DNA from 2 places in the Saccharothrix camelliae genome. Region 2 is predicted to be linked to the other one. Evidence: riboswitches for the same ligand, from Rfam matches in the RefSeq annotation. Region 2 holds a riboswitch; the other holds the start of a gene.
The links. Region 2 has a riboswitch for glycine ahead of gcvH (glycine cleavage system protein GcvH). Riboswitches for the same ligand answer to the same signal wherever they lie in the genome.
Positions count from the first base shown of each region.

Region 1: it holds a riboswitch for glycine, as region 2 does, so the genes downstream of both, gcvT (glycine cleavage system aminomethyltransferase GcvT) here and gcvH (glycine cleavage system protein GcvH) in region 2, are expected to answer to the same signal.

Region 1 covers NZ_CP160453.1:3,282,914-3,287,284, reverse strand. The annotation lists gene glyA (serine hydroxymethyltransferase) at 1-896, opposite strand, end outside; gene gcvT (glycine cleavage system aminomethyltransferase GcvT) at 912-2,015, opposite strand; glycine riboswitch at 2,138-2,236, opposite strand; glycine riboswitch at 2,237-2,325, opposite strand; gene AB0F89_RS16170 (DUF3817 domain-containing protein) at 2,390-2,692, opposite strand; gene AB0F89_RS16165 (hypothetical protein) at 2,689-3,108, opposite strand; gene AB0F89_RS16160 (helix-turn-helix transcriptional regulator) at 3,217-3,705, opposite strand; gene AB0F89_RS16155 (hypothetical protein) at 3,897-4,058, opposite strand.
Region 2 covers NZ_CP160453.1:2,446,421-2,450,791, forward strand. The annotation lists gene AB0F89_RS11985 (hypothetical protein) at 1-297, opposite strand, end outside; gene AB0F89_RS11990 (hypothetical protein) at 304-486, opposite strand; gene ald (alanine dehydrogenase) at 831-1,937, opposite strand; glycine riboswitch at 2,131-2,226, shown strand; gene gcvH (glycine cleavage system protein GcvH) at 2,344-2,724, shown strand; gene AB0F89_RS12005 (L-serine ammonia-lyase) at 2,729-4,093, shown strand; gene AB0F89_RS12010 (glutathione peroxidase) at 4,132-4,371, opposite strand, start outside.

The DNA of each region.
Region 1 (4,371 bases), 840 kb from region 2:
GCGAGGATCTTCGCGCCCTCGACCGTGCGCCGCTGCCGGTCGGCGAACTCGGGCGACGCGGCGTGCTTGAACGCCACCGCCTTGCCCGCGATCACGTGCTCCAGCGGACCGCCCTGCTGGCCGGGGAACACCGCCGAGTTGATCTTCTTCGCCAGGTCGGCCTCGTTGGTGAGGATCACCCCGCCGCGCGGGCCGCCGAGCGTCTTGTGGGTGGTCGTCGTCACCACGTGCGCGTGCGGCACGGGGCTCGGGTGCAGGCCCGCCGCCACCAGGCCGGCGAAGTGCGCCATGTCCACCATCAGGTACGCGTCGACCGAGTCGGCGATCCGGCGGAACTCGGCGAAGTCCAGCTGCCGCGGGTACGCCGACCAGCCCGCCACGATGAGCTTGGGCCGGTGCTCGGCCGCCAGCCGCTCGACCTCGGCCATGTCGACCCGGCCGTCCTCGTCCGACACGTGGTAGGGCACCACGTTGTAGAGCTTGCCGGAGAAGTTGATCCGCATGCCGTGGGTCAGGTGGCCGCCGTGCGCCAGGTCCAGGCCCAGGATCGTGTCGCCCGGCTGCAGCAGGGCGAACATCGCGCACGCGTTGGCCTGCGCGCCCGAGTGCGGCTGCACGTTCGCGAAGCCGGCCCCGAACAGCGCCTTGACCCGCTCGATCGCCAGCCGCTCGATGACGTCGACGTTCTCGCAGCCGCCGTAGTACCGGCGGCCCGGGTAGCCCTCGGCGTACTTGTTGGTCAGCACCGACCCCTGCGCCTGGAGCACCGACACCGGCGTGAAGTTCTCCGAGGCGATCATCTCCAGCGTGCTCTGCTGCCGGTGCAGCTCGGCGGCGACGGCGTCCGCGACCTCCGGGTCGAACTCCGCGAGGGAGGTGTTGAAGTGCTCGGACATGTGTGGGTCTCTCCCTTAGCTGTTGCGCTTGTAGAAGGGCAGCGCGACGACTTCGACCGGCTCGTGCTTGCCGCGGACGTCCACCGACAGCGCGGCGCCGGGCTCAGTGTTGCCGACGGCCACGTACGCCATCGCCACCGAGTACCCCAGGGTCGGCGACAGCGCGCCGCTGGTGACCTCGCCGATCCGCTCGCCGGCCGCGTCCAGCACCGGGTAGCCGTGCCGGGGCGCGCGGCGGGAGGTGGTCTTCAGGCCGACCAGCACCTGGTCGACACCCCGTTCGGCGACGGCGGCCAGGGCGTCGCGGCCGACGAAGTCGCCCGGCTTGTCGAGCTTGACCACCCGGCCGAGGTTGGCGTGGAACGGCGTGCGCTCGCGACCCAGCTCGTTGCCGTACAGCGGCATGCCCGCCTCCAGCCGCAGCGTGTCGCGGCAGCCGAGGCCGGCGGGCCTGAGGTCGTGCGGCGCGCCCGCCTCCAGCAGCGCCCGCCACACGTGCGCGGCGTCGTCCGGGGCGGTGAACAGCTCGAACCCGTCCTCGCCGGTGTAGCCGGTGCGGGCCAGCAGCACGGGCCTGCCCGCCACCTCGGTCGGGTACGACGCGTAGTACTTCACGCCGGCCAGGTCGGTCGGCGTGAGGCCCGCCAGGATGGCGGTGGCGTTCGGGCCCTGCACGGCGAGCAGCGCGTAGTCGGTCGACTTGTCCTCGACCACCGCGTCGAAGCCCCCGGCCCGCTCGACCAGCGCCTCGTGCACGACGGCGGCGTTGGAGGCGTTGGCGACGACCAGGTACTCGGTGTCGCCGAGGCGGTAGACGATCAGGTCGTCCACCACGCCGCCGTCGGCCTCGCAGATCATCGTGTAGCGGGCGCGGCCGACGCCGATCGCGGACGCGTGGCCGACCAGGGCGTGGTCCAGCGCGGCGCCCGCCTCCGGGCCGGTGAGCAGGATCTCGCCCATGTGGGTCAGGTCGAACAGGCCCGCCGACGTGCGCACCGCGTGGTGCTCGGCCAGCTCGCTGTCGTAGCGCAGCGGCATCCGCCAGCCCGCGAAGTCGGTGAACATGGCGCCCAGCGCCTCGTGCTCGGCGTGCAGGGGCGTGCGGCGGCTATCCATCAGGCGGGTCCTCCCTGGGTGCGGACATGCCGAAGGGCCGACCGGTCGGGTCGGCGGGCGGGCACGTCCGAAGGATTCACGAGCGAAAGGATGACACGGTCCATCGGAGACTCCTCGTCGAGTGAGCCTCCCCCTCTGTCATGGGCCTGAGAGCTTCACCACCCCGCGAGGGGCGGCTTGCACCGTGGGCGAGGCGCGGTGGCGCGCCTGCTTTCCAGAGTTGCCTTCGTCGGGCGGTAGCTGTGCCTGAGAGATTCCGGGGAGGATTTGCTCCTTCGGCGCCCCTGGTCGGGGACTCTCCCGCTCGACATCGACGGCCGTGTCCAGTTGTCGCCGCAGACGCTAGGCGTGCCGGACGGCCCTGGTCAACCCGGGGGTCACAGGGCCTTGGCGGCCCGGACGCTCTCGACCACCTTGCGCTCGGCGTAGAACGACACGAACGGGATCGTGCCGGCGAGCAGCACCAGGACGGTGCCCTTGATCGACCAGCGGGCCTTGAGCGCCAGGTCGACGGTGAGCACCAGGTAGACCGCGTAGAGGAAGCCGTGGACCGGGCCGACGACCCGCATCATGCCCTCGTTGCCGCCCGAGTACTTGGCGATCATCGCGACGACGAGCAGCAGCAGGCCGCAGCCGACGACGTAAGCCATGAACCGGAACCTGGTCAACGCGCCGCTCATCGCCCTGCCTTCCCCTCAACGGTGGTCCGCGCGTGGAGTTCGGCGAGCATGCGGTTGTAGGCCGCCAGCTCTTCGTCCTCGTCGTCCACCGCGGGTGCTCTGATGGGCTCAACGGTAACGACCGGCCGCGACGGCGCGACCACCGGCTCCGGGGCGGGCCCGTCGGCGGGCCCGGCCGAGGCCGCGGCGGCGTCCTCCGCCTTGCGGCGGGCGTCCAGCTTGACGATGCGCCACACCATGAACGCCGGGAAGAGGCCGAACAGCGGCCACTGGAAGACGTAGCCGAGGTTCTGGAAGGTGCCGCCCGCCTGGGAGAACCGCTCCCACTGCCAGTAGGCGAGGCCGCAGCACACGACCAGCGACGCCAGGCAGGCGGCCGCGATCAGCAGCCGCTTGGGGGTGATGAAGCCTTGCACGAGCTCAAGAGTACTTGCTCGGTCCACCAGGGCTGGGGCTCCCGCACAGGAGCCCGCCCCTCCGGGCGAGGGCTCCCCGACCTCAGGAGCCCGCCCGACTCGTCGGACCTAGGCGACGCCGTCCCGGCGTTGCCTCTGCAGCCTGGCCACGCACCAGGCCGCCGCGCTGCCCCGACGCAGGTGCTGGAGCACCGTCATCGGGCCGAGGCGCCGACCGAGGTCGGCGGGCGTGAGCCCGGCCGCCCGGTAGTCCAGAGCGCGCTGGTCCAGCGGGCTGATGCCCGCGTCCCACCACAGCTCCGCCTCGGACAGGTCGCCGACCAGCTGCCAGTAGCTGGCGGCGGCGGCGAGCAGGACCTCGGGCACCTCGGGCGCCCGCTTCCTCATCGCCGTCACGTAGGCCGGATCGGCGGACTCGACCTGCACGAGCCCGCGAGGTCCGCCGTTCGCCCGCTGCACCGGGATCCCCGGCGCGGACGGCGGGGCTTCCGCGAGCCACGCGTCCTTGATCCGGTTCACCTCCTGCAGCTCGGCGTCGTCCGAGCGCTCAGCCGCCCACTGCCGCAACAGCTCGTCGACTCCGGAGTCCTCGACCATTCTGCCTCCTCATCGGTCGAAGATCAGCCAATGCGACGCACCGTATTAGCGGGTACCGACAACCGCTAGACCCTTGTTTGTCCAAAACCCTGTTACCAGGGCGTTATAGCCCTCATTCCACCCGTACGGTGCAACGTTCGGGGCGCATAGTCACCGATCGTGACCGCATTGCGCGGACTTCGACGGGGGCCCTAGGCGAACAGGCTGCGGACGAAGGTGATGATCGACTCGGCGCCGGACTGGAGCCACCCGAGCGCGGTCTTCACCGCCCCCGCGGACTCGTTCGGCTGGGTGATCAGGAGGAACAGCACCAGCGCGACCGCCGCCAGCGTCACCACCTTCTTGACGTTCACTGATCGGTCTCCGTCCGTGTCACTGGGCAGGGCGGCGGGTCGCCGCTCCGGTCAGGTCGAGAGCCATGGTCCCCCATTCACCCGGAAGATGGCGGCCGGACCCGCCGTGATCGCCCGACCGGCCGCAAGAACGACCACGCAAACATGCATCAGCCCTGTTCAGGGTCACCCGAACGGACGATCAAGGGGACCTGTGGTCCCGCCGATCACCAAGGTACGGGCACTCGCCCACCCCCCTGGCACGGACACCGAGGTACAGCGACACCACCACCTCTGCACAGCCCATCACCTGATTGCGCCGAGGCACGCACGC
Region 2 (4,371 bases):
CAGCGGTCGCAGCGGGCGGCGGCGCTCGCGGTGCGGCACGCCCTCGCCGATGAGGTGCTGGTGGGCCATCGTCCACACCTGGCACGGCCACTTCTTGTGCCGCAGGATGCCCGGGCAGGCGCCGCAGCGGCCGTCCGGGTCCGGTTGGTGCAGGGTCAGCAGCAGCCGCCAACCGTCGGCCAGGCGGTGGATCTCGGACCGCGCGAGCGGCACGAGGGCGTCCGCCTCACCGCGCTCCGCGGCCTCGTCCAGCAGCGCCAGCCGGCGCAGCACGGCGGCCCGCAGTGCCTCGTCCACGCCGGCTCACATCCTGTCGGCGACTTGGTCGAGCAGGCGGTGCAGCCGACGGGTCTGCGTGACGGACATCACAGCGGACTCGCCGGGCGGTGCGACCAGGAGAACTCGGTCGTCCTCGACGAGCACGGTCATCGACCGGTCTCGTCCGAACGGGTCGTGGCAGTCGATCCAACCCTCGGGTTCAGCCATCTGCGCTCCGATCGGGGAGTGGCGCGGCGAGCGCGCCACGCGGGCGGACGACCCCGCTGCGTAGCTGCGGGGTTCCCGCCCTGTGCATCGGCCGTGAGGGCGTCGTGACTTACCCGTTACGCCCCGAATTCACTCGTTTGCTTGAGGTCGCGCACGGTCCGTTGGCCACCGGGGGGCGAAATGCGCCCCGGTTCGGTGGGCCCGCTGGGCACGGACCCCCGATCCCGGCTAGGATTGGTGACGCGGCCCGCTCCCAGTGACCCCCAGGCTGGTTGAGCGGGCCGTCTCAACGCCGAAGGGCCCCGCTCACACCTGGTGAGCGGGGCCCTTCGCGGTTCCGGCGCTCAGAGCTCCAGGGGCGTGTGGGCCAGCCCGTGCGCCTGCGCGACCGGCAGGTTGGTCAGCAGGCCGTCGTGCGCGTTCAGGCCGAGCGCCAGCGCCGGGTCCGACCGCAGCGCCGCCTCCCAGCCCCGGTCGGCCAGCGCCACGGCGTGCGGCAGCGTCACGTTGGTCAGCGCGTAGGTCGACGTGCGCGGCACCGCGCCGGGCATGTTGGCGACGCAGTAGAAGACCGCGTCGTGCACCTGGTACGTCGGGTCGGCGTGCGTGGTCGGCCGCGAGTCGGCGAAGCAGCCCCCCTGGTCGATCGCGATGTCCACCAGCACCGCGCCGGGCTTCATGTCGGCCACCAGCTCGTTGCTCACCAGCTTCGGCGCCTTCGCGCCGGGCACCAGCACCGCGCCGATGACCAGGTCGGCCTCGCGGACGGCCTGCTCGACCGAGTAGCGGTTGGACGTCACCGTGCGCAGGCGGCCCTGGTAGAGGGCGTCGATGTGGCGCAGCCGGTCCACGTTGGTGTCCAGGATCTGCACGTCCGCGCCCATGCCGACGGCGATCGCCGCCGCGTTCAGGCCCGCCACGCCGCCGCCGATGACGACCACCCGCGCCGGGTGCACGCCGGGCACGCCGCCGGGCAGCACGCCGCGCCCGCCGGAGGGCTTCATCAGCGCGAACGCGCCCACCTGCGGCGCCAGCCGGCCCGCGACCTCGGACATCGGGGCCAGCAGCGGCAGCGCGCCGTTCGACGTCTGCACGGTCTCGTAGGCGATGGCGGTGGTCCCGGAGTCCAGCAGCGCCCGCGTCAGCGGCTGGTCGGCCGCCAGGTGCAGGTAGGTGAACAGGACCTGCCCCTTGCGCAGCCGCGGGTACTCCTCGGCGATCGGCTCCTTGACCTTGAGCACCAGGTCGCCCTCGGCCCACACGTCGTCCGCGGTGGCCAGGACCTTCGCGCCGGCGGCCAGGTACTCCTCGTCGGTGATCGCCGAACCGAGGCCCGCGCCGGTCTCGACGACCACGTCGTGACCGCGCTGCGCCAGCTCGTGGGCGCCCGCCGGTGTCAGCGCGACGCGGTACTCGTGGTTCTTGATCTCGCGGGGGACGGCGATCCGCACGGTGGGCTCCTTCGGCCGGTGTTACACCCAAGGTCCGGTAACGCGATTTCGGTGTCATCGTGCGGCGGGCACCAACGGGCCGGGGTCGGGTTGTGCCGATCGCACAAGCCGGTGGTCGCGTTGACACCCGTTGGTGTGGCACCTAGCGTGCGTCCAACCAACTGAACATCGGCCGCGGCGCGACGACAGCGCCGGAACCCGCGCGGGAGAGACCTCGGTGAACGTGCCGGGGCGCCGAAGGAGCAAGCACCCCCGCACACTCTCAGGCAGCGAGAACCGCTCGGGTGAGGCGACTCTGGAAAGCGCGCTCGACGCGCACCCACGGTGCAAGCCGCGACGCCGCGGTGAAGCTCTCAGGTCCCAGGACAGAGCAGGGGATCCGGACCTTGCCTTGAGGAGAGCTGTCGTGACATTTCCGGACAACCTGCTGTACACGCCCGAGCACGAGTGGGTGGACTGGGCGCCGGGTACCCAGGACCCCGTGGCGGTCGGCATCACCTCCTACGCGGCCGGGTCGCTCGGCGACATCGTGTTCGTCGAGCTGCCCCAGGTCGGCGCCGTCGTCAAGTCCGGCGACGTGTGCGGCGAGCTGGAGTCGACCAAGTCGGTCAGCGACCTGTACGCGCCGGTCAGCGGCGAGGTGGTGGCGGTCAACGACGAGGCCGTGAACGACCCGTCATTGATCAACAACGACCCGTACGGCCGGGGTTGGCTGTTCAAGGTGGCGGTGACCGACGCCACCGGGCTGCTGACCGCGGCGAAGTACGCGGAACTGACCGGGGACTGACGCCGTGGCCATCAGCGTGTTCGACCTGTTCTCGGTGGGCATCGGGCCGTCCAGCTCGCACACCGTCGGCCCGATGCGGGCGGCGGTGATGTTCGTCGACCGGCTGCGGCCGGTGCTGGGGACCGTCGACCGGGTGCACGTGGAGCTGTTCGGGTCGTTGGGCGCGACCGGGCACGGGCACGGGAGTCCGAAGGCGGTGCTGCTCGGGCTGGAGGGCCACCGGCCGGAGGAGGTCGACCCGGCCGAGGCCGACCGGCGGGTGGCCGAGATCCGGGCCACCGGGCGGCTGCGGCTCGGCGGTGAGCGGGAGATCGCGTTCACCGAGGACCCCGACCTGGTGATGCACCGGCGCAAGTCGTTGCCGCTGCACCCCAACGGCATGAGCTTCACCGCCCACTCGGGTGACACCGAGGTCGACTCGGCGGTGTACTACTCGGTCGGCGGCGGGTTCGTGGTGGACGAGACGGCCACCGGGGCCGACCGGATCAAAGCCGACGAGACCCCGCTCGCCCACCCGTTCCGCACCGGGGACGAGCTGCTGGCGCGGTGCCGGGAGACCGGGCTGTCGATCAGCGAGGTGATGCTGGCCAACGAGCTGTCGTGGCGGGACGAGGCGTCGGTGCGCTCCGGCCTGCTGCACATCTGGGCGGTCATGCAGGAGTGCGTCGAGCGCGGCTGCACGATCGACGGCGTGCTGCCGGGCGGGCTGAAGGTCCGGCGGCGGGCGGCGGAGATGCGGCAGCGGATGACCGCCGAGCACTACGCCACCGACCCGCTGCGGGTGATGGACTGGGTGACGTTGTTCGCGCTGGCGGTGAACGAGGAGAACGCGGCCGGCGGCCGGGTGGTGACCGCGCCGACCAACGGCGCGGCCGGCATCGTGCCCGCGGTGCTGCACTACTACACGCGGTTCGTGCCCGGCGCGTCCGACGACGGGGTGGTGCGGTTCCTGCTGACGGCGGGCGCGGTCGGCGTGCTGTTCAAGGAGAACGCGTCCATCTCCGGCGCCGAGGTCGGGTGCCAGGGCGAGGTCGGCTCGGCGTGCTCGATGGCGGCCGGCGGGCTGGCCGAAGTGCTCGGCGGCACGCCGGAGCAGGTCGAGAACGCGGCCGAGATCGCCATGGAGCACAACCTCGGGCTGACGTGCGACCCGATCGGCGGACTGGTGCAGATCCCGTGCATCGAGCGCAACGCGCTGGCGTCGATCAAGGCGATCACGGCGGCGCGGATGGCGTTGCGCGGCGACGGCTCGCACTTCGTGTCGCTGGACAAGGTCATCAAGACCATGCGCGAGACCGGCAAGGACATGAAGGTCAAGTACAAGGAGACGGCACGCGGCGGCCTGGCCGTGAACGTCATCGAGTGCTGAGCGTGGCCGGGGGTCGGTGACGGCCCCCGGCCCGCGGGTCACGGCAGGACGGACTCGATCGCCTTGACGACCGCCTCGTCCTCCGGCTGGGTGGTCGGCCGGAAGCGGGCGACGACGTCGCCGGTGGGGGAGAGCAGGAACTTCTCGAAGTTCCACTGCACGTCGCCCGCCGCGCCGTCGTTGTCGGCGAACGCGGTCAGCTCCGCGTACACCGGGTGCCGGGACGGGCCGTTGACCTCGATCTTCTCGAACAGCGGGAACGTGACGCCGTAGGTGGT